4 regions of the Paenibacillus sp. TC-CSREp1 genome follow, and region 3 is predicted to be linked to each of the others. Evidence: riboswitches for the same ligand, from Rfam matches in the RefSeq annotation. Region 3 holds a riboswitch; each other region holds the start of a gene.
What was found. A riboswitch is a leader RNA that binds a small molecule or an ion and turns the genes downstream of it on or off. The one in region 3 is predicted to bind thiamine pyrophosphate.
Positions count from the first base shown of each region.

Region 1: it holds a riboswitch for thiamine pyrophosphate, as region 3 does, so the genes downstream of both, thiM (hydroxyethylthiazole kinase) here and thiC (phosphomethylpyrimidine synthase ThiC) in region 3, are expected to answer to the same signal.
Region 2: it holds a riboswitch for thiamine pyrophosphate, as region 3 does, so the genes downstream of both, ACQSGY_RS22235 (ABC transporter substrate-binding protein) here and thiC (phosphomethylpyrimidine synthase ThiC) in region 3, are expected to answer to the same signal.
Region 4: it holds a riboswitch for thiamine pyrophosphate, as region 3 does, so the genes downstream of both, ACQSGY_RS08195 (thiamine phosphate synthase) here and thiC (phosphomethylpyrimidine synthase ThiC) in region 3, are expected to answer to the same signal.

Region 1 is NZ_JBNOKM010000020.1:3,668-9,869, reverse strand. It holds gene ACQSGY_RS25285 (LCP family protein) at 1-607, shown strand, start outside; gene ACQSGY_RS25280 (pectate lyase) at 1,306-1,974, opposite strand; gene ACQSGY_RS25275 (radical SAM/SPASM domain-containing protein) at 2,336-3,217, opposite strand; TPP riboswitch at 3,428-3,529, shown strand; gene thiM (hydroxyethylthiazole kinase) at 4,009-4,827, shown strand; gene thiD (bifunctional hydroxymethylpyrimidine kinase/phosphomethylpyrimidine kinase) at 4,824-5,636, shown strand; gene thiE (thiamine phosphate synthase) at 5,636-6,202, shown strand, end outside.
Region 2 is NZ_JBNOKM010000015.1:79,441-85,642, reverse strand. It holds gene ACQSGY_RS22255 (TatD family hydrolase) at 178-987, opposite strand; gene ACQSGY_RS22250 (ABC transporter ATP-binding protein) at 1,095-2,081, opposite strand; gene ACQSGY_RS22245 (ABC transporter permease) at 2,121-2,879, opposite strand; gene ACQSGY_RS22240 (MTH1187 family thiamine-binding protein) at 2,879-3,169, opposite strand; gene ACQSGY_RS22235 (ABC transporter substrate-binding protein) at 3,559-4,599, opposite strand; TPP riboswitch at 4,819-4,931, opposite strand; gene ACQSGY_RS22230 (hypothetical protein) at 5,233-5,718, shown strand.
Region 3 is NZ_JBNOKM010000036.1:7,743-13,944, forward strand. It holds gene ACQSGY_RS29705 (aspartate/glutamate racemase family protein) at 1-617, shown strand, start outside; gene ACQSGY_RS29710 (hypothetical protein) at 1,008-1,451, shown strand; gene thiC (phosphomethylpyrimidine synthase ThiC) at 2,423-4,246, opposite strand; TPP riboswitch at 4,696-4,809, opposite strand; gene ACQSGY_RS29720 (IclR family transcriptional regulator) at 5,032-5,775, opposite strand; gene ACQSGY_RS29725 (alpha/beta hydrolase) at 6,191-6,202, shown strand, end outside.
Region 4 is NZ_JBNOKM010000004.1:351,986-358,187, forward strand. It holds gene ACQSGY_RS08180 (thiazole synthase) at 1-145, opposite strand, end outside; gene thiS (sulfur carrier protein ThiS) at 198-401, opposite strand; gene thiO (glycine oxidase ThiO) at 398-1,675, opposite strand; gene ACQSGY_RS08195 (thiamine phosphate synthase) at 1,703-2,431, opposite strand; TPP riboswitch at 2,659-2,768, opposite strand; partial or broken gene ACQSGY_RS08200 (ABC-F family ATP-binding cassette domain-containing protein) at 2,814-4,367, opposite strand; gene ACQSGY_RS08205 (hypothetical protein) at 4,420-5,442, opposite strand; gene ACQSGY_RS08210 (hypothetical protein) at 5,429-5,983, opposite strand; gene ACQSGY_RS08215 (hypothetical protein) at 5,976-6,202, opposite strand, start outside.

The DNA of each region.
Region 1 (6,202 bases), on a different contig from region 3:
TGCATATGCACATGGTGGAGCAAAAATGAGCATCGATACAGTCGAAAATCTTTTAAAAAACAAAGTGAATTACTATGCTGCAATAAATTTTAACGGACTGAAAGATATTGTTGATGCCATAGGTGGAGTAAAACTTCCGATAACTGAGGTTATTGAAAATAAAAATCCAATTCATGAAAAGTTAAGGGTAGAGCCAAATAAGCCAATCTATTATGGTGCGGACGCTTTGAGCTATGTTCGCTATCGTGAAGATTCTGATTTTAAGCGTACCGAACGCCAGCGAATTTTTATCAGTTCCTTAATGGATAAAGCATTAGAAATGAAAAATATATCCAAAATTCCAGAATTAATTGATATTGCGGGTTCCAATTTCACCACAAATATGGATTCTGAATTTATTCTGAATTTAGCAGAAACAGTTTACTTGAAGAATTCTGCTCCGAAATTTGAAAATTACATGTTACAGGGTAATGGCAAAATAAGAGGCACTACATGGTATTATGATCTTGATCCAGAAGACTTGGAGTATGCTCAAAAGCTTATTACTAGCTGGCTCAGCAGTAGCTCCAATGAGGGAAATCTGCTGCATCCTAAAAATATGGACTAACATTATCAATGAATATGAAAAAAACTAGTAGTGTATGTATATCCTACTAGTTTTTTTTCATTAGCAACACTGTGAATAGTGACTATCTGCCCAAAAGCAGTCAGTTTCACCCGTTTTGTTGTTTCTACATCTGTAATATTCATGTCTGTACCAAGTATATTCCACAACCGGTAAGGTACTACACACTTGATTAAGATTGCATGAATATTGATCGTTACATTTACTAGTGTAAGTCCATCCTGATGGACATCCTGCCATATTATCACCTCCTATGTAATATGAATTATATATCGATTTCATGAAAATTAACATAAATTGAACATAAAGGGAATCTAAATGTTAGGGACAAACCTCTTAGCATTTAATAACACCCCTCAGTTTAAGTATATCAACCATTATAACAATATATATATTTCCTCTTTTTTTACATTACCAGATGCTACCTGATTGACATCAGCTAGGTATAAAATGAACTCTTAGACCAATTTGTAAGGCATCACCGAATAAGTGTCCGTTCAAAAGCTCAAAGAAGAAGATAGTCAAAAAAAGGATAAAGCAGCATCTCCTCTGCTTCATCCTGTTTTTGACATGTTGTTTACTAGCGATATATCAATAATAAAAAGTTCAAGCCTGCTGAAGCAAATCAGCTAAAGCACCTATGCCATTACATTTGTTTTGATCATTACGCCAAGTGCAGTTTAATACTGTGTGTTTCCTGACTGGCTCGTTTTACCCGAAGCAAAGCCCTTGAATAAGGTTGGTACTTTGGAATAGCGGGTGTTCGTGATCTTCCCTTGAGATACACTGCTGTCCGTACGCATAATCGCATCTTTAACATTAGAAATGTTGGAGTTGTCCAGCGTCATGTTAACCGCAAAGGTCGTACCTCCATTTTGCCGTACCAGCTTGCCAATATCATCCGCTCGGAAATTTTTGATGTTAATGGTGCCTGCCGCATTGATCTGGAACACTTTATCATAGGCTTTATATGCTGCACCGCCAGTGATATTTACGGTCCCTGAAGATTTTAATGTCAATGCATCCTCGCCTACATCCTCCCATACAACGTTGGAAATATTACAGCTGCCGTAACAATGCACACCGTCCGCTGCAGGTGCACCAAGAATAACGTTTTTCAACGTAGCTCCTGCTTCCAGCCGGAATACAGGTTTCTGATTTTCCGCTTGAGAACCGTCACCCAATGTAGAGGGATTCGCTACAAACGTTTTTCCCTGCCCATCATAAGTCGTGCCCTTTGGTACCACGATGGTTGAATTGACGACGGTCGGTGCAGCCGCAACAGGCATTACACCAAATACAGAAGCAACGAGACCGGCAGACAACAAGAGCGTTAACATTTTTTTCATCATCAACATCCTCCCTTGATTTGAGTATTTCGTTGAACAAGCCGCTGGCTTGTCTACAGGAACCTTTTTGAGGTAAACGGCACACCCCCTGTTCGGAACCTGATTCAATCCTACAAAAAAAGGAGGATTACAGGAATAATCCCTGGATTAGATTTACCAATTCCGGTAGTAATACAGATGTGGTCTCAGCTTTCTACAATTCGCATTTATTAATATGTACCGATATTAACTAGCAGTATGCTGCTTTTACCCCTTGTTCATGAGCGCAAAATAACAGAAAAGACCCTATTGGCTGCTTACAGACAATAGGGTCTCATCTCTCAAATCGGTCAAAATCCGAAGGGCATAGAGTCATCCAGCCTCAAGCACCCGTGCCAAACCGCTGGCGATATCCACACTTGCGGCACAGTTCCTCCACAGCCTCCCGTTTCGAAAAGCCGTATACCAGATTGTTGGCCCGCTCCCCATCAACGATCTCGGAGAAAGACTGCTCATGAATATTGCCAAGGTTAATAACACCTTCACCATCAAGGCAGCATGGAACAACCGTTCCATCCACCAGCACCGCAGCCTGACTGCGCAGCGCATGGCAAAAGCCTTTTCCGTCATCTTCCGGTGCATCCAGACTTGGCCATTGGAATTCGTGGTCCTGATTCAGATATACATTCGGTGCAATTTTGACACCGCTGCCCGGAACGACCTTTTCCTCAATACGGAAGTCCAGATTGAATTCACGCTCCAGCACCTCAAGCGTTTCCCGATTTCGATTCATCTGGGCATTCGTAAAGTTATCCTGTGTGAGATTCCACAGCCGGAACGAAATAATAACATTATGCTTCACAGCTTCACGAGCGAAAGTCAAAATATTGCGCAAATAACCATCACGATCCGTTGATCCCTCATGTCCGTCAAAGCTGTGCAGGGAGAAATTCATCTGTCTCAATGCAGGTTTGCCCAGCAGTTTATGCTGTGTCTTTGGCAGGAGTGTACCATTGGTTGTAATGTTAACCTTGAATCCCTTCGCATGAGCGGAATCCAGGAGCAGGTCGATTTTGGGATGCAGCAAAGGCTCGCCTTTGACATGCAGGTAAATATGTTTGGTGTGCGGTTTGATCTGATCCAATATATGATTAAACACTTCAGGGTCAATAAAGCCTTTGGCTCTTTTCGTTTGTGGACAAAAGCTGCATGCCAGATTACAGATGCTTGTGATCTCGATATATACTTTCTTGAACGTTTTCAACTCAGGGTCCCCATTCTGCCGGGAGGAAAGTGAAACAGTTCCTGCCCTCATTCTTTATGCGGCCATATGGGCCAATCCCCATTATATCGGGTTAACGAGCGAAGGTAAATCGGTAAACCGCAGCGTTGCCAAAACAAGCGTCAAGTCTCATGCCCTCTTTACATTCTGGACGCATGTGATATATGCTTGGATCATAACTGCATATTTTGCACATCACACTGGGGGAGCCTTACGGCTGAGACGAATATATCATTCGGACCCTTTGAACCTGATCTGGATCATACCAGCGGAGGGAAGTGGAGCAGCTCTTGTGGATAAAGGATTCTCCATTGATTTGGCAGAGTCCATGCTGGTAAAACCTCTATAGCTTCGCTCATTTCCTCTGGAAATGAGTGGGGCTTTTTTTGTTTTCTCATCGCATGGGCATGGACGGGAATTCGTTAAAGACTTGCTCTCGCCGCGTATGAACCTTAAAAACGGTAGATAAATTGCCGGAGCTAATGATCAAAATGGAGCTGCTTTTGGCTTTGAACGAAGTTCAAAGTAAGGGAAGCGATAGCTCGAACACAAGCTGTACAAAAAAGCTGTTACAGAGGCCGTTGCGATCGGGAGGATAACAGCCAGATGAGTGTACAACTTTCCCTTGTATGACCTTAGAAAATCTGGGTACAAAACGGATGTTCATCGGGATTCATGTGTGAATAAGCCGTATTGCAAGTTCTTCGATGTAATGGTCTGGATGTAAATACCAGCTTGTCTCACCATGCAATTCATTTTAGATCAAGGAGGTAATGACGTTGTCTTATCTTGAGCGTGTACGTGCACTTAATCCTTTGGTTCATAACATTACAAATCTGGTGGTAGCCCCTTTCACTGCCAATGGCCTGCTTGCCCTTGGAGCCTCTCCGTTCATGGCCTATGCTCACGAAGAAGTTGCTGACGTTGCAAGTATCGCTGGCGCAGTTGTGCTGAACATCGGTACATTAGATGAAAAGGTAGTTCAAGCCATTCGGCTGGCAGGACAGTCCGCTAATGCGCATCATGTACCCGTTGTGCTTGATCCTGTCGGTGCCGGGGCAACTGCATATCGCACGGAGACGGTGCAGCAGCTTGTTCGTGACCTTCGGCTTACTGTATTGCGCGGGAACGTTGCCGAGGTTGCTCATGTCATAGGTGTACCCTGGAGTATTAAAGGTGTGGATGCCGGGGAAGGTGAAGAAGACCGGATCAGCATCGCGGAACGGGCTGCACAGCAGCTTGCATGTATTGTTGTTATTACGGGTCAGTACGATATCGTTACGGATGGGTATCAGACGTTTCTCATCAGCAACGGACATGTACTGCTTACGAAGGTCACCGGCGCGGGATGCCTTCTCAGCTCGGTCGTTGGCGCTTTTGCAGCAGTTGCCCGGCCGGGAGATGATTTACTGAACAGCATTGTCGAGGCTGTTGCTTTTTACGGTGTTGCAGCCGAACAAGCTGCCGCCCTTACAGCTCAGCAGGGTCCAGGCAGCTTCCAGATGGAGTTGTTAAACCAGCTTGCGAAGGTGACACCCGAGTTCGTATCAGAACATTCACAGATCCGTCAGATCCGCGGAGGTGCAAGATGAATATAACCCAGGCTTTGACAATAGCAGGTGCCGATAACGGCGGTGGTGCAGGTATCCAGGCAGATCTCAAAACCTTTCAGGAGCTTGGAGTATACGGAATGACGGTGATCACAGCCATTGCGGCACAGAACACAACAGGTGTCCAAGGTGTATTCCCCATCAGTTATGCCGGCATAGCCCAGCAGCTTGATTCGACGGGAGCAGACTTTGAACCACATGCAGTCAAAACCGGCATGCTGTACAGTGCCGAGATTATTCGTCTCGTTGCAAGCAAATGGCGGCAATACGGCTGGTCCAATCTGGTTATTGATCCGGTAATGGTAGCCAAAGGCGGAGCGCCGCTGCTCCAGCAGGAGGCCGTACAAGCTCTCATTGAGGAGCTTTTGCCTCATGCCTTGATTACCACGCCCAATATTCCCGAAGCGGAGCTGCTCACAGGCATGAGCATTAACAGTCTGAGCGAACGTGAAGAAGCCGCAAAGCGATTAGTGCAGATGGGCACAGCATATGCCTTGATCAAAGGGGGACATGATGCGGGAAGCGGCATGATTGTGGATGTTTTGTATGACGGGCAGTCTTTTCATTATCTGGAGAATGCTCGGGTAGACACACGGCATACCCATGGTACAGGCTGCACGTTCTCTGCTGCCATTACGGCCGAACTGGCCAAGGGTTCGACTGTTGTGGCTGCCGTTACAACCGCGCGAGCGTTTATCCAGGCAGCCATCGAAGATGAGCTGGGAATCGGGGCCGGGCACGGACCAACGAATCACTTTGCGTACCAGCGCAGACAGCGGGGTGAGCGCTAATGCGGGTATGGGATGCAGAGACGGTGCGCCGCGCGCTGCGGCTGTATTTGGTAATGGGCAGCATCAATACGACGCGTGACCCGGTGGAGGTGCTGCGCCAGGCGATTACTGGCGGCATTACGATGTTCCAGTTCCGCGAGAAGGGAACTGGAGCATTGGCAGGCGAAGCCCGCACAGCGCTTGCGCTGCGGCTTCGCGAGGTGTGCAGCCAGCACGGGATACCGTTCATCGTGAACGATGATATGGAGCTGGCTGTGCAGGTGGAGGCCGACGGCGTGCATGTCGGCCAAGGCGATGCGGACGCGGCGCTGGTGCGCGCCCGCATTGGCGAAGGGCGGATGCTTGGCGTATCCGCCCACTCCGCCCTTGAAGCCCGCCGTGCCGTGCAGGCGGGCGCAAGCTATCTTGGCGTCGGGCCGATGTACCCGACGCGCTCCAAAGCGGATGCCCACGCTGTGCTGGGCCCCGCCGGGGTTGCGGAACTGCGCGCCGCAGGCATCGCAGTTCCGGTGGTTGGTATCGGCGGCATTGCGCCCGATACCGCGGCCGCCGTGATGGCGGCTGGA
Region 2 (6,202 bases), on a different contig from region 3:
TAGACTGGCTCTTTGCTTTGATGTACGATAGCGCTACAATCACTGTATAAGTTGAACTATTCGTTTACACGTTAACGGAGAGGACAGAAAAAAACTGAAAAAGCGAAGCGGTCGCCTGAAAGCTTTCTGCAAGAAAGCTGCATCGGAAGCATACGCTTATCACCGGATTTTCTTTTGCTATTCCGGCAGACGGTAGAAGCGTTTCGTATTCCGGTAAAACAGACGTGCTGCTCGCTCGGTGCCCATCCCCGTAATCTCACTCCAGGCCTGAATCACCTGACGAGTCATGACGGGATGTGTCATACGTCCCTGAAACGGTCCTTCAAAGGGCCATGGCCCATCCGTCTCTGCCATCACTTGCTCCGCAGGATACTGCCGCGCCAGCTCGCGAATCTCGGTTTCATACTGAATATCCGGTGTGAAGGAGATGAAATATCCGTTGTTTGCCATGCGCCGGATGGTCTGCTTGGCTCCTTTGAACCAGTGGAAGTGTGCTCGCGTAAACTGATGTTTTTCGAGCAGATCGCAGGCTATCTCTGCATCCTCATACACAGCATGCAGAACAATCGGTTTATTGTGCCTTTTGGCTAACAGAATGAACTGCTCCAGCAGATCTACATAACCACTCTGATCAAAGTCTAGGCCTGCTCGGCGGGCTTCTTCACGATTATAATAGGGCAAGCCGACCTCTCCAATGGCTGCAGCATGTTCAATGTGCTCTTCGATCCAGCGAAAGAGCTGCTCTTGTTGGTTTGCGGATGGCAGCGGCTGCTCGGGATGATATCCGAAGGCTGGAAAAATGGAACGTGCATACTGCTTGGCAAGCTCCAGGTTCGCCTGAGCAGAAGCTAAATCCATAGAAACGGCGATCACGGCTTCAACCTGATGATTCGGCAAGCTGAGTAGCAGCTCAATTCGTTCCTCTGGAGTATACTTATCCAAATGAATATGAGCGTCGATTAACGGTGCGAATGCTTGAGAGTGCATGAGGGAATCCTCCTTGTATCGGTTTACATAGTATATAACGCCAATTCCCATCACATGGATCACCTAATGGAGGAAAAATTAACTAAAAAACCCGCGCTATCCAAATATCAAGATAGGCGGGCTTTCTGCTGTTCTTCTTTCATCCACTGGGCAATTTGCCGTTTGCGTTCGAGAAAAGCAGGGTCCTCGGTTATCTCCTCTCGTCTTGGACGTTCAAAAGGAACCTGAACCTCGTGCAGCACAGCTGCTGGCCGATTGGATAACACATACACCCGATCCGCCAGCAGCAGCGCCTCCTCGATATTATGCGTGATGAACAGCACCGAGCGGCGGTTCTGTTCCCAGATATCCAGCAGCCAGCGCTGCATGTCGCTTCGGGTCAGGGCATCGAGCGCACTGAATGGTTCATCCAGCAGCATCAGCTCCTGCGGGCTGAGCAATGCACGCAGGAAAGCCACACGCTGCTGCATCCCGCCTGACAGCTGATGAGGATATGCCCGCTCGAATCCGGCAAGACCAACGCTGCCTAGCCACTGCCTGGCCTCGGCGAGAGCCTCGGGGCGCTGAGCCGGTAGAGCATTGGAGGCAGTGAAAGCTGCGGCAGAGGCTACCTCGCCCGCGAGCAGCACATTGTCCTCAATCGTCCGCCAAGGGAAGAGGGCAGGCTGCTGCGGCATATAACTGATATGCCCGCGCTGCCCCGTAACCGGCTTGCCGTTCATCCGCACCTCGCCCGCCTGCGGATTCAACAAACCGCCAATGATGTGGAACAAGGTGCTTTTACCGCAGCCGGACGGGCCAACGATGGCGACAAATTCCCCCTTCTCCACCGTGAGGGACAGCCCGTTTAGCACGGGCAGCTTACGCCGCCGTTCCTTGAAAGATACATGCACATCCACGATATCCAGCGCAGGCGGAACAGATGCAACTGCCGAATTAGACGTGCGTGCAGTATCGGTTGGACCAGCAACCTGAGTGGCGACAGAAGCAAGGCGAGCATCATGCGTATTGGATATGCCTGCTCCAGTCAACGCTGTGTGACCGTGTTTGGTCGCTTCTATGCCTGTATCTGGTTTGTCCTGTAGCTGTTTCATTTGGTGATCACATCCTAAGTACAGACTCGTGGTACAGGTTTAACGTTTTTGCGGACGCCAGCGTACAAGTAGCTTTTCCAGCAAGGCAATGAGCAGGAACAGCAGCAGGCTGAGCGCCACAATAATCATGATCGCTACAAAGAGACGATCTGTACGGTACGCTGACTTTTGCAGCATCATATAATAGCCGATGCCTTTGTCTGCACCGATCCATTCGGCAATGATTGCACCCATCACGCTGTAAGTGGCGGCAATTTTGATGCCGGAAAATACCGATGGCAGGGCATGAGGAAGCTCCAGCTTCCAGAAGATATGATGGCGCTTCGCGCCAGCCATACGCATGTAGTTCATCATCGCAGCATCGGTGCGTGTGAGTCCGTCCATAGCGGCGACCGCTACCGGGAAAAAGCAGACCAGAATAATCGTAATCAGCTTGGGTAGCAGGCCAAAGCCAAACCAGATCAGCAGAAGCGGTGCCAGCGCGATGGTCGGAATATTTTGACTAAGAATAAGTAAAGGATACAAGGCTGATTTGAGAAAAGGAATGAGATGCAGCACCATCGCAATGACCAGGCCAACGGCTGTTCCGGCCGCAAAGCCGATCAGGGTTAATTGGATCGTTGCAGAGGCATGCATGCCGAGACGATCGGCCTGTGAAGCTGCTTCACGAGCGATGTCGGACGGCGCAGGCAGCATCCATTTCTCAATATGGAACAGGGAAACCGCCCCTTGCCATATCGCAATAAAGAGAATAACCGCCACAAGTGGCGGCCATACACTTTTGAAATAGGCAGACATTAGCGGTATTTCTCCGTCAGCATATCCATGCTGAACCCGTCTGGACTGTGTGCGATTTTGATCTGGGAGATGATGCTTGGACTGCCGGCTTCCACAAGCACCTCATGCATTTTGCGGACCACTTCCAGTAGTTCCTCAAGTTCGCCCTCCATCGTGGTGTCGAGTGCATTAACCTGATATTTCAAGCCGGACTGCTGAATCACTTCAATCGCGCGGTCTACATAAGGGTATGAATTCTCGCCGTTTGGCGTTTTCGGTATCACTTGAATGCTGAGTAACGTGCTTGCCATGAGAGATCAAGACTCCTTTCGGGTGTGGGGGGGATAAGTAGAATAGTGATTGTACACATTGCCACTCCGAGTGCAGTCCCCTCTACGATCGCTGTTATCCCCAGATTTTTTTGATTCCCTTTTCAAAGGGAAAAATCCGGTGATAAAGGCGACCGCTTCGCTTCTTCTGAGGGGTCTGTACTCTCCGTTCTTGTGTACAAAAAATCAACTTATCCATTGTGTTTAGCAAATAAATCAAGAGAAAGCGCAAGCTTCCGATGTAGCTTTCTTACAGAAAAAGCTATAGGCGATCGCTTCGCTTCTACACTTTACGTTTCTGTGTAAATATCAAATTACGTTTTTACATAAAGTGATAATATTACCTAAGGTAATATTATTAATAGCGATTTTTACTGCGGTAAAAATTCGTTTGTATACGCCTTGGATACGTCAATTTCTTTATCCAGAAGCTTCTTGCTAAACATCCAGTCGGTGTAGTTCTTCCACACTTCTTCCTTCTGCTCGCCCCAGCGAGGTGCGTCGTCCTTGTATTTCGGGCTGAGCCATTTCTGGCTTGCCAGCACCAATTCCTTATCCAGATCAGGTACAGCCTTGATCAGAATGTTCGCAGCCTCTTCAGGATGGTCAATCGCATACTGATACCCTTCGGAAGTGGCTTTCAAGAAAGCTTTCACCAATTCAGGGTCCTTCTGAATCGTCTGCTCGTTAGTCACAAGCACAGGTGTGTAATAGTCCAGCGCTTTGGCGTAATCTTTTACATATAACATGTCGATGGGTTCACCGCGGAGTTCTGCTTCGATCCCGGTCCAGGCATAGAAAATCCAGGCAAAATCAATATCCCGTTTGACCGCTGTGAAAAAGTCCGCGTCGCCCATATTAATATTTTTGACTTTGGATACGTCAGCACCTTCGCCCTCCATAATGGATTGCATCACAGCCTCCTCAACCGGCGAGCCCCAACCGCCATACGTTTTGCCTTCGAAATCCTTCGGCGATTTAATCTTGCGATCCACTGGAGCGGCAAAACCGGATGTATTATGCTGAATCACTGCCGCAATCGATACGAGAGGTACGTCCTGTGTGCGCGCCTGAGTCACACTCTCCTGGTAACTGACACCAAACGGTACTTCGTTAGAAGCGACCATTGTATCTGCACCGCCAGCTCCTGGCTGCACAATCTCGACATTCAGACCTGCTGCTTTATAGAATCCCTGATCTACGGCTGCATACAGACCGGTATGATTGGTATTTGGGGTCCAGTCGAGCACAACCTTTATATCTTTCAGTGCCGCGCTGCTGCCTTCACTTTTGCTGTCTGTGCTGGCACCTCCGTTCTGATCGGCCGGTGCGGCTTCTTTACCGCCACATGCTGCAACGGTCACCAATAGTACACACATGAATAACATTCCCAACATTTTACGCCAGTTCATTCGATTCTCTCTCCTTCGTTCTGTCCGGCCGGGTGGCACGGGGTACTCCTTGGCTTCATATCCAATCCCTTTGCATAAATCGGCTGATTTATACCTCGCGGGTTATCCAGATGACGACATTTTTCTGTTTCTGCTTGTCAAAAGAAAACAAAAAAAGCGCCCCCGTAATCCGGGACGCGTGCAGGTTTGAGAGAAGGGCGTTCAGCTTATAGCTGTGCCTCTTGCAATATACTCCGATTCCTACGCTGGCATGATCCAGATCAGGTCTAAGGGTTAGTATCTTGATGGGATACACTCTCAGCCGGCCAATTCCGACTCCCCTGGGAAACTATGAAGTTACGGGCATTACTAGGTGTAATTATAGGCCAGTGACGAGTATGTGTCTAGGGTGGGTCTTGAAAACCGCTGGAGATGCATCTTTTGCCGCCTTTTCAACCCTTGCTGCGTCACTTTCCCTTGATGTGTCCCGGCACGCCTGAGGTAAACGTTCAGTTTGGAAGGGGGATTCAGCGAAGTGGGCTTCATTCCGTGTTTTCAGATATACTCTATTCGCCAAACGTTCACATAATGTTCACTTATGAGAGGGGAGTGCAATTGTCTATAATGATCCAAGTTACAGAAAGGATGAGTGTAATGCCAGTAAGCAAGAAAGAACAAGTTATTTTTGGAATCATGATGTGTACAGGAATGGTTCTCGTGATGATGACCTTTAATCTGTGGCACACGGGAATGTTAGACCAGATGTCTATGATGCAGATCCTGCTTCAATTCGTGATCTGCTTTATTATCGCATTTTTGGTGGAATCCTTCATTGTTGGTCCTGTTGCGAAAAAAATTGCCTTTTCCCTGCCATTTGCCAAGTCAGGTAAAGTAAAAGGCATCATTACCATGTCATTGTTTATGGTCATTGGTATGGTTCTGATCATGTCTCTGTATGGCATTGTGACTGCCTATATTGCCGATCAATTAAATGGTGTATCTGTATTTGGGGCGTATTTGCATACCATAGCACGTAACTTTAGTCTGGCTCTGCCACTGCAGCTGCTTATTTTAGGACCGCTCGTGCGATATTTGTTCAGCAGATTGTTCAAGGGCGGGAAAACAGCTGTATCTGCTTGAATCCATCGTTGAATAGAGCGGTTATCTCTCAGGAGAAGAGTGGTTTATCAGTATTTCCTGGGCAATTTATATTGACCCTTCTCTTTTGAAAATCAGATTAATTTTTGTTTTTGGGGCGAATGACTCAGGAAGTTCTGATATAAGCAATCCAATAAAATAGGCCAATCAAAATTACAGCACTAACGATTGTGGTCAGGATGCCACTAGCCCATATACTGCGTTTAGCTTGTTGGACGAGTTCATCTGCTCTTTGGTTGGCAGCCTCGGCCTCTGATGAAATCAGGTTGTTTGGATTCATGTTCATCGAGAAACAGCTCCATTCTATAACATATACTCTATTGTATAGAGGAATATTTTGAATTCAGACCTTTTACCGTTGATCTCCTCCTGAAGGCAAACAATTGTTGGATGGAAAATTAGTCATTTAATCACTTTATACGATTATAGCTGTATCTGATTTAACAATGCAAAGCTGCGTAAGAGG
Region 3 (6,202 bases):
CGCTGGCTTCTTATTCTGTCGAACTGGTTCACTATGTGGACCCGGGTCTTGATCGACTCAAGCATGATGAGGATTTCAACAGCACTCTTGTTCGGGAAAAAGTAAACCAGACACTGCAATGGATGAGCCGTTGTCATGCCGATGCCATTCTTATAACGTGCACCTTGTTTGCAGTTGTACTGGAACAAATGCAACCGTTGCCGATTCCGGTAACGGGCATTGATGATTCACTTCTCGCCATGATGAGAAGGCAGCCGAAACGATATTTGCTGACGTTTACGAATCCTGCGACAGTTGAGCCGACAATGGCCCGGTATCGTGAACATCTGGATCGGCATGGAGCAGAAGAAGACAAGCCCGAGCTTGAATCCGTGCTGCTTCCAGGCCTGTTTGATATGGTCATGCGGGGGGATCAGGACGGCTATCTTGCGGCTTTGGAAGAAGCATTGCACCAGCTTGCCCTTGAACGCAAGGACACCTGCCTGGTAGCCGCCCAGCTCTCCATGGCCCCTGCCGCCGAGCAGGCATCCCTGAGTGCAGGTGTGACCATCTATACACCACTATCCTCGTTAGGCCGGAGCCTGGAGCGAGATATCGGCATTAAACAGAGGGTATAAGTGACTATGTAACGCGTTGGTCACGTTGTCATTTGTCATGTGTACCACACCTGTTCCCCTCGTACACACAAACATCTACGTTGCTACACCGTTGCACTAAACAACTGGAATTAGCTAACGTTGTCAGTCGATTGTTCAAAAGTAACTTGTTTATGGTGCATATATGGTGCTTCCAGTACTCTTAGTTAACCCACATAGCACACCGGAGCTCCATGTACCCATAAGTAACCTTTACAACGCATGGCGTGCTCTATGCACCATCAGTAACCTTTACACCGCATGACGTGCTCCATACACCCATAATTGACTTAACCTGCCTATGCGGTTCGTCTTTACATGAATCACCACAGCTACATACATGTACACTTTAAATTTTGGAGGAATGAAATCATGAAACATCTCGCTGTAGAACCTGGTCAATCCATCGGGGATATCCGGCTTGGCATGACACAGAAGGAAGTTGAACAGACAGACGCCTTCACCTTTGATCCCAAAGTGGAGTATGATGCTCAAGGCAAAGCGCAATTTATTGAGTTTTATGAAAGTGACGAGTTCAAGTGTATACTGGGTGAGCTGGATCTGCTGGGCACTGAAGCCGATACGCTTATTCCGCAATTGGACAAGATTGCCCCCTATGACCGCGAGGACCCCGAGCTTGGATGCAGTTTCCAGTTCGATGAGATCGGCCTGATTTTATGGCGTCCCGTGCCAATGACCCGAGCGGATATGCAGGAGCCCTGGTTTCAGGAGATGCCTGCCGAAAACCAGCAGGACGAGATGAAACATCTCTGCTTCTCCACAGTAGCCGTTTATACTAAAGGATATTATGACTAAATCGCTGGAGTGTCGGCAGGATGAACTGCTGTTGAATAGAGTTGATGGACGAGCAAATAGAGCAGCAGGTAGGTTGGAAAGGTGTTTGACAGGTAGTTGAAACGGGAGTTAACGGTTGGTAGTTGATAGGTAGGAACGTAGTAGGTTAGTATCCGAAGTAATTGGTTGGCGATTGATCGATGGACATAGTAGGCTAGTAGCTGAAGTAATTGGTGGGCCGTTGATCGGTGGACATAGTAGGTCAGTAGCTGAAGTAATTCGTGAGCGATTGAGCGGTGAACGTAGTAGGCTAGTAGCTGAAGTAATTGGTGGACGCTTGAGCGGTGAACGTAGTAGGCTAGTAGCTGAAGTAGTTGTTGGGCCGTTGATCGGTGGACATGGTAGGTCAGTAGCTGAAGTAATTCGTGAGCGATTGATCGGTGAACGTAGTAGGCTAGTAGCTGAAGTAATTGGTGGACGCTTGAGCGGTGAACGTAGTAGGTTAGTAGCTGAAGTAATTGGTGGACGCTTGATCGGTGGACGTGGTGGGTCAGTAGCTGAAGTAGTTGGTGGGTGCTTGACCGGTGAGGACGGAGTAGGTCAGTAAAGGTACCGCTAACGATTCCAGATGACGCTATTTGGTGCTTTTTAGCCCCGTTGGAAATGTAACGATTCCTAGAAGCGCTATTTCAGGTTTTCAGGTGTATATTTCTCGTTTTGCAGCGATTTTGGGTGTAATAACGTCGCTGTGATTCGTTAGAAATTTAACAGAGGCAAAAACGGCCAAATAAGGTTTGTAGGATTCGTTAGAATTGGGAGACGAGATTTAAACCTGCATCGGTATAAAAGTGACCCGGACTCAAGCCTACAGGCCTAATTCCGGGTCATTTTTATTTACTGGAACTGCCTTCCTTCCACTTTTACTTCTACTTCCACTTCTACTGCTACTGCTACTGCTACGATACCACAGGATACTACGGCTACCTTTTCACCTATGATCGCGTCCGGTACTCCTCGGCTTTCGCCTGCATTCCGGCGGCTACAGCCTGCTCTTCGCTCAAGCCACGGTCTGCGGCAAAGGCACGGATGTCCTGCGTGATGCGCATGCTGCAGAACTTCGGCCCGCACATGGAGCAGAAATGTGCCTCCTTCGCCCCTTCTGCGGGCAGCGTCTCGTCGTGATAGGACAGGGCCCGTTCCGGGTCCAGTGACAGATTAAACTGATCCCGCCAGCGGAACTCGAAACGCGCCTTTGACAGCGCATCATCCCGACGCTGGGCGCGTGGGTGGCCTTTGGCCAAATCCGCGGCATGTGCGGCTATTTTATAAGCGATAACCCCTTCACGCACATCGTCCTTGTTGGGAAGCCCCAGATGCTCCTTAGGTGTTACGTAGCAGAGCATGGACGTACCGAACCAGCCAATCATCGCCGCTCCGATGGCAGACGTAATGTGATCGTAGCCGGGCGCAATGTCAGTGGTCAGCGGGCCGAGGGTATAGAACGGTGCTTCCTGACAGATTTCCATCTGCAAATCGACGTTTTCCTTGATCTTGTGCATCGGCACATGCCCCGGCCCTTCGATCATCACCTGCACATCATGCTTCCATGCAATCTGCGTTAATTCACCGAGCGTTGCCAGCTCCGCCATCTGTGCCTCGTCATTGGCATCGTAGATACTGCCTGGACGCAGTCCATCCCCCAGAGAGAAGGCCACGTCATACCTTTTCATAATCTCGCAGATTTCCTCAAAATGGGTGTACAAAAAGTTCTCTTGATGATGCGCCAGACACCACGCTGCCATAATCGACCCGCCCCGTGACACGATGCCTGTCATCCGCTTCGCAGTCATCGGAATATAACGCAGCAGCACGCCGGCATGAATCGTAAAATAATCCACGCCCTGCTCCGCCTGCTCGATCAGTGTATCCCGGTACAGCTCCCATGTTAGAGCCTCAGCCTCTCCGTTCACCTTCTCCAGCGCCTGATAGAGCGGCACCGTACCAATCGGCACGGGAGAGTTGCGGATAATCCATTCCCGGGTCGTATGAATGTCCTTGCCTGTGGAGAGGTCCATCACCGTATCCGAGCCCCAGCGCACCGCCCAGGTCATCTTCTCTACCTCCTCCTCGATGGAGGAGGATACAGCCGAGTTGCCGATATTCGCATTGATTTTAACGTGAAAATGGCGACCAATCAGCATCGGCTCACTCTCCGGGTGATTGATGTTGGATGGTAGAATCGCCCGCCCGCTTGCCAGCTCCTGCCGTACAAATTCAGGCTCTACGCCTTCACGAATCGCGGCGTATTCCATCTCTGGCGTAATGATGCCCTGCCGCGCATAATGCATCTGTGTAACGCAGCGCCCAGCCTGAGCGCGCAGCGGCTGCCCCCGGAATCCGGGGTACTCCTCCGCCCCGGCTCTTCGTCCACCAGGCTTCAAGCCGTTATCCTCGGGCTTCACCGCCCGGCCTTCATATGCTTCTACATCACCGCGCTCCATAATCCAGTGATTCCGGAGCGCTGGCAGCCCTTTCCGAATATCCATCTGGAATTCGGGATCGGTCATCGGGCCGCTTGTATCGTAGACACGCAGCGGCTCATTATGCTCCACCCCTTGGGGAGTATTCGTGTCATGAAGGGCAATTTCACGCTCCGGTACAGCAATGTCCGGCCGTGAGCCCTGAATGTATACTTTGCGGCTGCCGGGGAAGGGCTGAACCCCTTCCGCCGCTCCGGATTTCTTTTCCACCGGATGACCATCGCGCCCCAATTCCTCTGTTCCGATCTGCTTCCCCGTTTCGTTACCTGTATTCATGTCTCCTGTCTCCTCCTCCGTGATTTTGGCTCCGTGTCGTTTGTACACGAATGTGTCAGCTTTGCATGGCTCACCCACCTGTCCAGAACATCCAGAGCACAGAAGCACAACAGGAATGACCCTGCGCACACAGCCGCATTGATCCAGGAGACACCTTATTATGTACAGGCAGCGTCGAATTCAGGATTGGCTTCACGATGAGTTCAGGTTATTCCATCGCTTTTGTTGTTCGTTGCTCCACCCTGTCGTCTAACCCCTGCCTCACAATCTGCGATCAGATCAAGGATATCACGAAGGCGGACGCTCAACATACGAAGCTCAACTTGCCGCTGTATATAAAAAAGCCGGTTCCGAGGGAACCGACTCATGTCCATCACTATAAACGTAAACATAGGCATCTCGCTGCAAAAACAGCATCTGCGCCTGGTTAACGTCTATAGTGTTTGTGGTCAAAAGGCCGATTACTTCCCTACGCTGGTATGATCCAGATCAGGTGCAAAGGGTCCGGAATCTCGTGCGATCCCGTCTCAGTCCGGACAATTCGGACTCCCCCAGTAACGTAAACATATTACGGCATACACGCCGCTGTTCAACTACAACGATGATGCTCAACTGGCCCCGCCGGGCCGTCCATTACAGAGTAGCTTAATCTGGTTAGAAATACAACCTTTATATTCCAGAGAATTTGTATGTTCAGATGGAACAGGAGCAAAAGCCCTTTAACACAAATTCTATTGGAACAAATATTGGAGCCAATTTCACTCCAAAAAAGTACGACAACGAATTTACGACAGCATAAGTCCCATCTGCGCTGCCGCTTCCTTCAGCACGGGTGCATACTCATGCAGTGTCTCCTGTGAGAGCCTGCTGACCGGGCCAGACACAGAAAGCGCTGCCGCAATGCTGCCCCTGCGATCCATAATCGGTACGGACACCGCAGCCGCTCCAGGCTCACGCTCTTCATAGCTCGTTGCATACCCGCTCTCCCGGATGTCTTCCATCTGCGAAAGATACACGGCCGGGTCGATAAATACGGGCCATTCCGGGCCGTTCATCAGCTCTTCGCGGTCCTCTTCCGTGGCAAATGCCATCAGCACTTTACTGGAAGCTCCTACGGAAAGCGGCAATCTGGCCCCTACAGGCGCAACCCGGCGAATGGCCTGATCACTCTGTACCGCCTGAATCCGAATCCGCTCGCTGCCGTCTCGGAGGTAGAGACTCACCGTTTCACCCAAACGATCGCGAAGCCTCTCCATTGCAGGTAACAATAGAATCGCAGGATCATCACTGCGTGACATATGGGCAGACAGCTCCCAGATGCGAATGCCCAGTCGGTACTTCTCCGTGGCCGCATCACGAATGACAAAGCCCTTATCCTCCAGCGTAGCCATCAAGCGATGCACCGTGCTTTTGTGCAAACCGATCTGGCTGGCAATTTCGGTGAGTCCAAGATCACTGCGTGTGGTAAAACATAGTAATATATCCAGCGCCCGTTCTACAGCCCGGACGGTTAACTTACGGTCTTCCATGGCATGATGCCCTCCTCATGTTTCATCACATGAAACTTGGTTACATAAATTATATGAGAAACGGTCTCATCTGTAAACCGAAAAGAGTGATGAAGCTGGCGAAAACTTGAAAATACCATGCCATTTCACATATCTCTCTTGCACCTTAATCTCCTGTAAATTTCACACTATGGAAATGTTATCTATACAACTAAAGAACTATATAACAATTGCGTAACAAATGGCGCTAATCAATTGACTTTAACTATATCGGAACATACGATAAAGATAGGAACACATTTAATTAAATCCATACTAAAGCATGACTTTAGCATCAGGATGTCTGCTTGATTTTAAGTAAAATAAATAGCTGTTGTTTGCCAGTTGTAATCGTATACTGAATTTCGCTTAACTGAATTTTAAAGGAGGGGCGTGCATGTATTCGACA
Region 4 (6,202 bases), on a different contig from region 3:
CCTCCAGATTCAAACGGCGTACCGCAAAGGTCAATATCTCTGTACCCGAGGCATCCACAGCCTGGCTCTGAACTTGCAAATCCGTGAACTTGCCTGTTCCCAGCAGCAGTCTTGAATTAAATTCATATTTTCCGATATGAAGCATATCATCACTCTCCCAAATTTAAATGATTAACTATGCTGCGACCTATCTTAATTTAGCCCCCACCGACAAAATGAACAATTTCGATTCGATCGCCTTCTCTCAGCGCTGTTGTTTCATGATGATCCTTTGTCAAAATGTTACGATTCAGCTCTACAACAACCGTTTTCACTTGCAGGTTAAAGGATTGCAGCAATTTGTCCACCCGATTCAAATCATCATCAATTTCCATCTTCTGTCCGTTCACGATAATGTTCAACGCACAACTTCCTTTCTGTTCAATCGATTAGGCGATAAGGCTTCAATCCCAATATCCTCAGCACTTTTGCCCTCCAGCATGTCTGCAATCCAGCGTCCGGTTACCGCACTGAGCAATATTCCGTTGCGGTAATGCCCATAGGCAGTAAACAAACCAGGCATGTTTTCGCATTCTCCTATATACGGAAGACCATCCGGAGTCGAAGGTCTTACACCTGCCCACGCCCGCAAGAAATGAGCTTCTTTGATGCCAGGAACCCAGCTGCTTGCGCTACTAAGCAATCGTTGCACACTATAGGCTGATACGCTGTGATCTTTTTTCCCGGGCCAGCTCGTAGCCCCGATCCACACCTCTCCATTCGCTTTTGGAACGATGTAGACATCCTCCGCATAAAGCGTGCGATCCGGTTTGTAAGCTGTTTGGTCCGCCGGAAATTGAATCGCAGCTACCTCGCCTTTGACCGGAGTTGAAGGCAGGTTGATACCAGCCTGCTGCAGCAGCGTTTCACCATTCAAGCCAGCGGCTATAATTACGTGTTTACAGGTAACATTTCCCTTCGGGGTAGCAATCCCTTGTACACCAAATTGATTCACTATTAATTGAATATCCTTGACGCCTTCCCATATCCGGGCGCCCATCCTGTGTGCTGACCTCACATAAGCTCTGGTCAACGACACGGGCAGAATTTCACTCTCCAATGATCGGTAATAAGCACCATACGTATCCCGATTAAGCCAGCCTGCTTCTCGCTGCACCGTATTTCTATCCCACCAAAGCTGTTCCGTCAGTGGCAAGACTCTTCGATTTTCCTTATAACGACTTATTTCACTGTATGATCTGAACGGTGTGATGAATCCGCTCTGCCTCAACCCGAGTTCCATGCCCGATAGAGCAGACAATTGATCCTTTTGACTGTGCAGCAATGCTCTGCTTTCAAGAGCAGCCTGAGCAATAACAGGATGAGCAAAATCCTCACTATCCGCAGCCAGCATTCCCGCAGCTGCACAGGAGCTTCCGCTGGCAATCTCGTTTTGCTCGATCAGAAGCACTTCATGTCCTCTTCGTGTCAATTCATAGGCAATAGCACAGCCTATAACGCCTCCGCCAACAATAATGGTTTCTGCATGCTGCATGCCGGATGATACAGATCGCGGGATATTGGCAGTTTCATATGAAGTATCGGATTCATATGTTTCATCCGAGGCATAGCATGCATTCCATCTGGATTGATCATCAGAACCTTGATCCCGTGTGACGGTTCCTCGCTTTTGCATGTGCTCATCTCCTTGATTTTGAAACATTCATATTACTCTTTCTGCAGCCTGTTTTATAAGACGGATCGCATGAGCTGGGTCCTCATGCTGAAATACACTCGAGATCACAGCAGCGCCACGAGCTCCCGCTAACCGCACCGCCTGGATGTTGGATGCCTGGATACCACCAATGGCAATCACAGGAATGTCAACGCCTGAGCATACTTCAGCCAGCACCTCCAACCCCCTGGGCGTTAAGTCAGGCTTGCTTCGGCTTGTATACACATGCCCGAAGAACAGGTAATCTGCACCGTAATCCGCTGCCACACGTGCCTCATTTAAGGAGTGCACCGATACTCCCAAGCGCATCCGTTCCCCCTTATTCACAGCATTTATGCTCACATCCGCCTTCGTCAGCATCTGCTGACTCCAGTGTGCACCCCGGCAAAATTCGCTGGGCACAAACGGATTGGCCCCGTTGATGACTATACGTGAGGATGGAACCCCTGACTCTGTCATGTGGCTGGCCCAGATGAAATGCTGCTGCAGCGAGAGCTGTTTTTCCCGGATATGAATGTAATCCACCCAAGGCCATATCTGCTTGACAACATTCAGTACCGTGGTTCGCTCACCCTTATTGGTAGACACAACATGCAGTTCAAAGGAAGAGTCATCTTGGCAGCATGTCGGGCTGCATGTGTCCATTTGCATTGGAGAGTTAGCGATCAGCGGTTTATTCTTTTCATTACTTTCTGCCGCAAGTTCTGTTTTGTTCACGTTGTCCTTCCTCTCATCGGTTCAGCATAAAGTACGGAAATGGCATAACACAAAAAAGCCACTCCCGTAGGAGTGGCTGCGTATAAACAAAGGTCCAGTTAAATAACGAGCGTGCAGCTAATACCTGTTAAACAGTTAAGTCCATAACCGTTCGGCGGTAACTCATGCCTGCATCACTGTATAGTAAGGTTCCTGTTCGTTCATAAAAGGATCACTTACTGTCATTATGCTGAAACGCGCCACTTCCCTACGCTGGTATGATCCAGATCAGGTGCAAAGGGTCCGGAATCGCATTCTTCCATCTCAGCCGCATCGTGCGGCCCCCCTAGTGTTCATATGAAGTTGAAGTTGTAGCCTATATTACCACAGTCGGATTTTTTTGTCATCGTGCTTTTTCAGACCATTCTTCCACATTCCACGTTTTGGTGACCCAGCCTTCGTAAAAATCAGGTTCATGGGATACAAGCAAAACGGTTCCTTTGTATTCCTTCAACGCACGCTGAAGCTCGGCCTTCGCAGTAACATCCAGATGGTTCGTTGGCTCATCAAACAGCACCCAATTGCTTTCACGCATTAGCAGCTTGCACAAACGAACCTTAGCCTGCTCCCCACCGCTCAGCATGTTCAAAGGACGTGTAATATGTTCATTTTTGAGGCCGCAGCGGGCCAGATGTCCACGCACTTCATTTTGAGTCAGATGAGAAAACTCATTCCACACATCGTCAATCGGCGTGATATTTGCAGCACGTACTTCCTGCTCGAAGTATGCCGTCTCCAGATAATCTCCGAGAAAGGTTTTACCGCTAATGGGCGGGATTTTACCCAGAATTGTCTTGAGCAGTGTTGATTTGCCGACACCGTTACAGCCCACAATAGCAATCTTCTCTCCGCGTTCGATGGTCATCGTCATCTTTGGCAGGAGCGGATACGTGTAACCAATTTCAAAATCAACACCTTCAAACACGGTTTTGCTGCTTGCACGGGCATCCTTGAATTTAAAAGTTGGTTTTGCCGCTTCGTCCGGACGATCAATCCGCTCAATTTTGCCAAGCTGCTTTTCCCGGCTTTTTGCGCGTCCCGAGGTGGATGCACGAGCTTTATTCCGCTGAATAAAGTCCTCCTGCTTTTTAATATATTCCTGCTGCTTTTCATAAGCGTCAATATGCTGCGCCTTCTGCATATCCGCCATCTCCAGAAACTTCTCATAATTGGCAGCGTAGCGTGTGAGCTTGGCAAATTCCAGATGATAAATCACATTCACAACTTCATTCATAAATTCTGTATCATGTGATATCAACAGAAAGGCGTGCGGATAGTCTTTCAAATAACGCGTCAGCCATTCAATGTGCTCTACATCAAGATAGTTTGTCGGCTCATCCAATAATAAGGCAGTTGGCTTCTCCAGCAGCAGCTTTGCAAGCAACACCTTAGTGCGCTGTCCACCGCTCAGGGCAGCAACATCCCGATCAAGACCAATCGCATTTAACCCCAAACCGTTTGCCATTTCTTCCACTTTGACATCAATCAGATAAAAATCGCCCTGCTCCAGCTGCTCCTGAATTTCACCCATTTCCTCCAGCAGCTGCTCAAGTCTGTCCGGATCTGCATCGGCCATCTGATCGGTGATCTGCATCAGCTCCTTTTCCAGCTCAAGCAGTGGCAGAAAAGCATCCTACAGTACATCACGAATCGTTTTGCCAGGGGTCAGCTTTGTATGCTGATCCAGATATCCATAACGGACTTTAGGCGTCCATTCCACTTTACCGCTGTCTTTCAGCAGTTTACCCGTGAGGATATTCATAAGGGTTGATTTACCTGCACCATTGGCCCCGACCAGGCCGACGCGCTCTCCGGCAAGCAGACGAAAAGAAACATTTTTAAATAATGTACGGTCTCCAAAATTGTGACTGACATTCTCTACAGACAATAAACTCATAAGATGAGGCTGCTCCTATCTATTTACATGACTTTAGTTAATTTTTGAACCTTTATTTTAGCACAGGTTCTGTCTTTTCTGAAAGTAATGAAAATTGAGCAGAGCAATTATATTCAAAATAACCTTGAGCCGATGCCTGCCTCGATGTCGTAAACACCTCTTGAGCACGAAAGCCAGGATTGCAGGTGGCAGGATAATGATATTTAATACCTGTTGCGGGATCGAGCCCGCCAACAACTGCTGTTCTTTTGACCAGTCTGCCCCCGCCGATCGCAAAATTGTTTATTTTCTGATCCCCCACGGCGATTCCCTGCATAAAAGCGATAATACCGATGTCATTGATCGAATTGTACCAATCTTCCTGCGAAATCAGCGGCATCGTGAATACATAGGACACACCATTTTTTCTTGCAAACTCATTATGCCGATTAATGACCTCTGCAAGCTCGTCCTGAACAAGAGTCACGATTCGACTACGCCGTACCTGTTCAAATACAGTTGAATCCTGAAGCAGTCCGATCGTGCTGCTGTCAGCCAGTTCTTGCTGAAAGCCCTCGATCCATTTACCAGTACCAGCATCATATGCATACACATATCGATCAAGTGTAAAATTAATGCTGTTCCCATCCGAATCTGTATATGTATAAGGCCTTTTGGGGCTCCACACCTGTCTGAAGGACTGCTGCATATCCCCGGTCATCTCGTTTTCTTTGGCAAAAATATAATAACCGTCATAATCCAGTACAACGATGGCTGGAATGTAATCAAACATATGCTGAATAGCCCGCATATCATCCTGAATTCCCATATTTAGAGCCATCGTTTGTGTAAAGGTGGACAATGCCAGCTCCTTATCCGCTCTGACAAACTTGGCAGAATCATAAGCCGCCTCCGCATGCGGTTTCTCGTTCTGATGCATAACTGCACCTGCATCCATTACTGCGGTTTGAAGCGCTTTTTGGTAACGGGTTGCAAGCAGATTCGCCTTTTGTGCATCATCCGTATGAAGTGTGAGCATGTAAAAGAACGGGAAGAAAATCAATACAAACACGATGCCAAGCTCAGTAATCTTCATTCAGCACCATGCCTCCATGTGCAGTAAAAATCGCGGCCGCCTGCGCCGTACCACCTTGAAGCCATTCCCGAATAAGCATAGAAGGTGTACGATTGGTGCTTTTAAGGCTTACAGAGAAAAAATCCCCCACGCTTAGCGTATATCTGCGCCCAGGATCATCCACTGTCAATGTGCCTGACACCGGAAAGAGGCGTTCCCGGATCTGGTAAAAATAATAGCCGTCATGAACGACCTCATAGGTCCCCGTAAAGCTGCTCTGATTCATAGGGTCCGTATAACGCGGTACATATTTTTTATGCAAATGCTCCATGGAGAGTTCATAATTGTTGCCCGTCTGCGCTAACTGCTCTTCAAACTCTGCCAGCATTCGAGGAGAAATATATCCTTTGGTCCGCACAGCATCAACGAAACGAGTGACACTCTGGGACGCAGTCATCCGTGCTATGTCATCCTGACGTTGAGCCGTCTCGGCTGCAGGATAAATATAAAGCAGCAGCACGGCCAGCAGTACGGCCAATAATTTGGACGCTGCATTAATCATTGCTTTCTACCTCCTTCCGAAAAGAAAGCTTTAACAGTTCTCCCGCGTCGCTACGGTTATACACAGGCAGGTAACTGCCTTCCAGTTCGACCGGAATTGTGGCTGACGAATCAGCAAGCGGATCAATGACATATTCATGACCATCTACCTCCACCTGGACCCCGGTGCCTGTCATTTGCCGCACAGTATGCAGCACTTCAGCTCCAGTGTAACGATTCA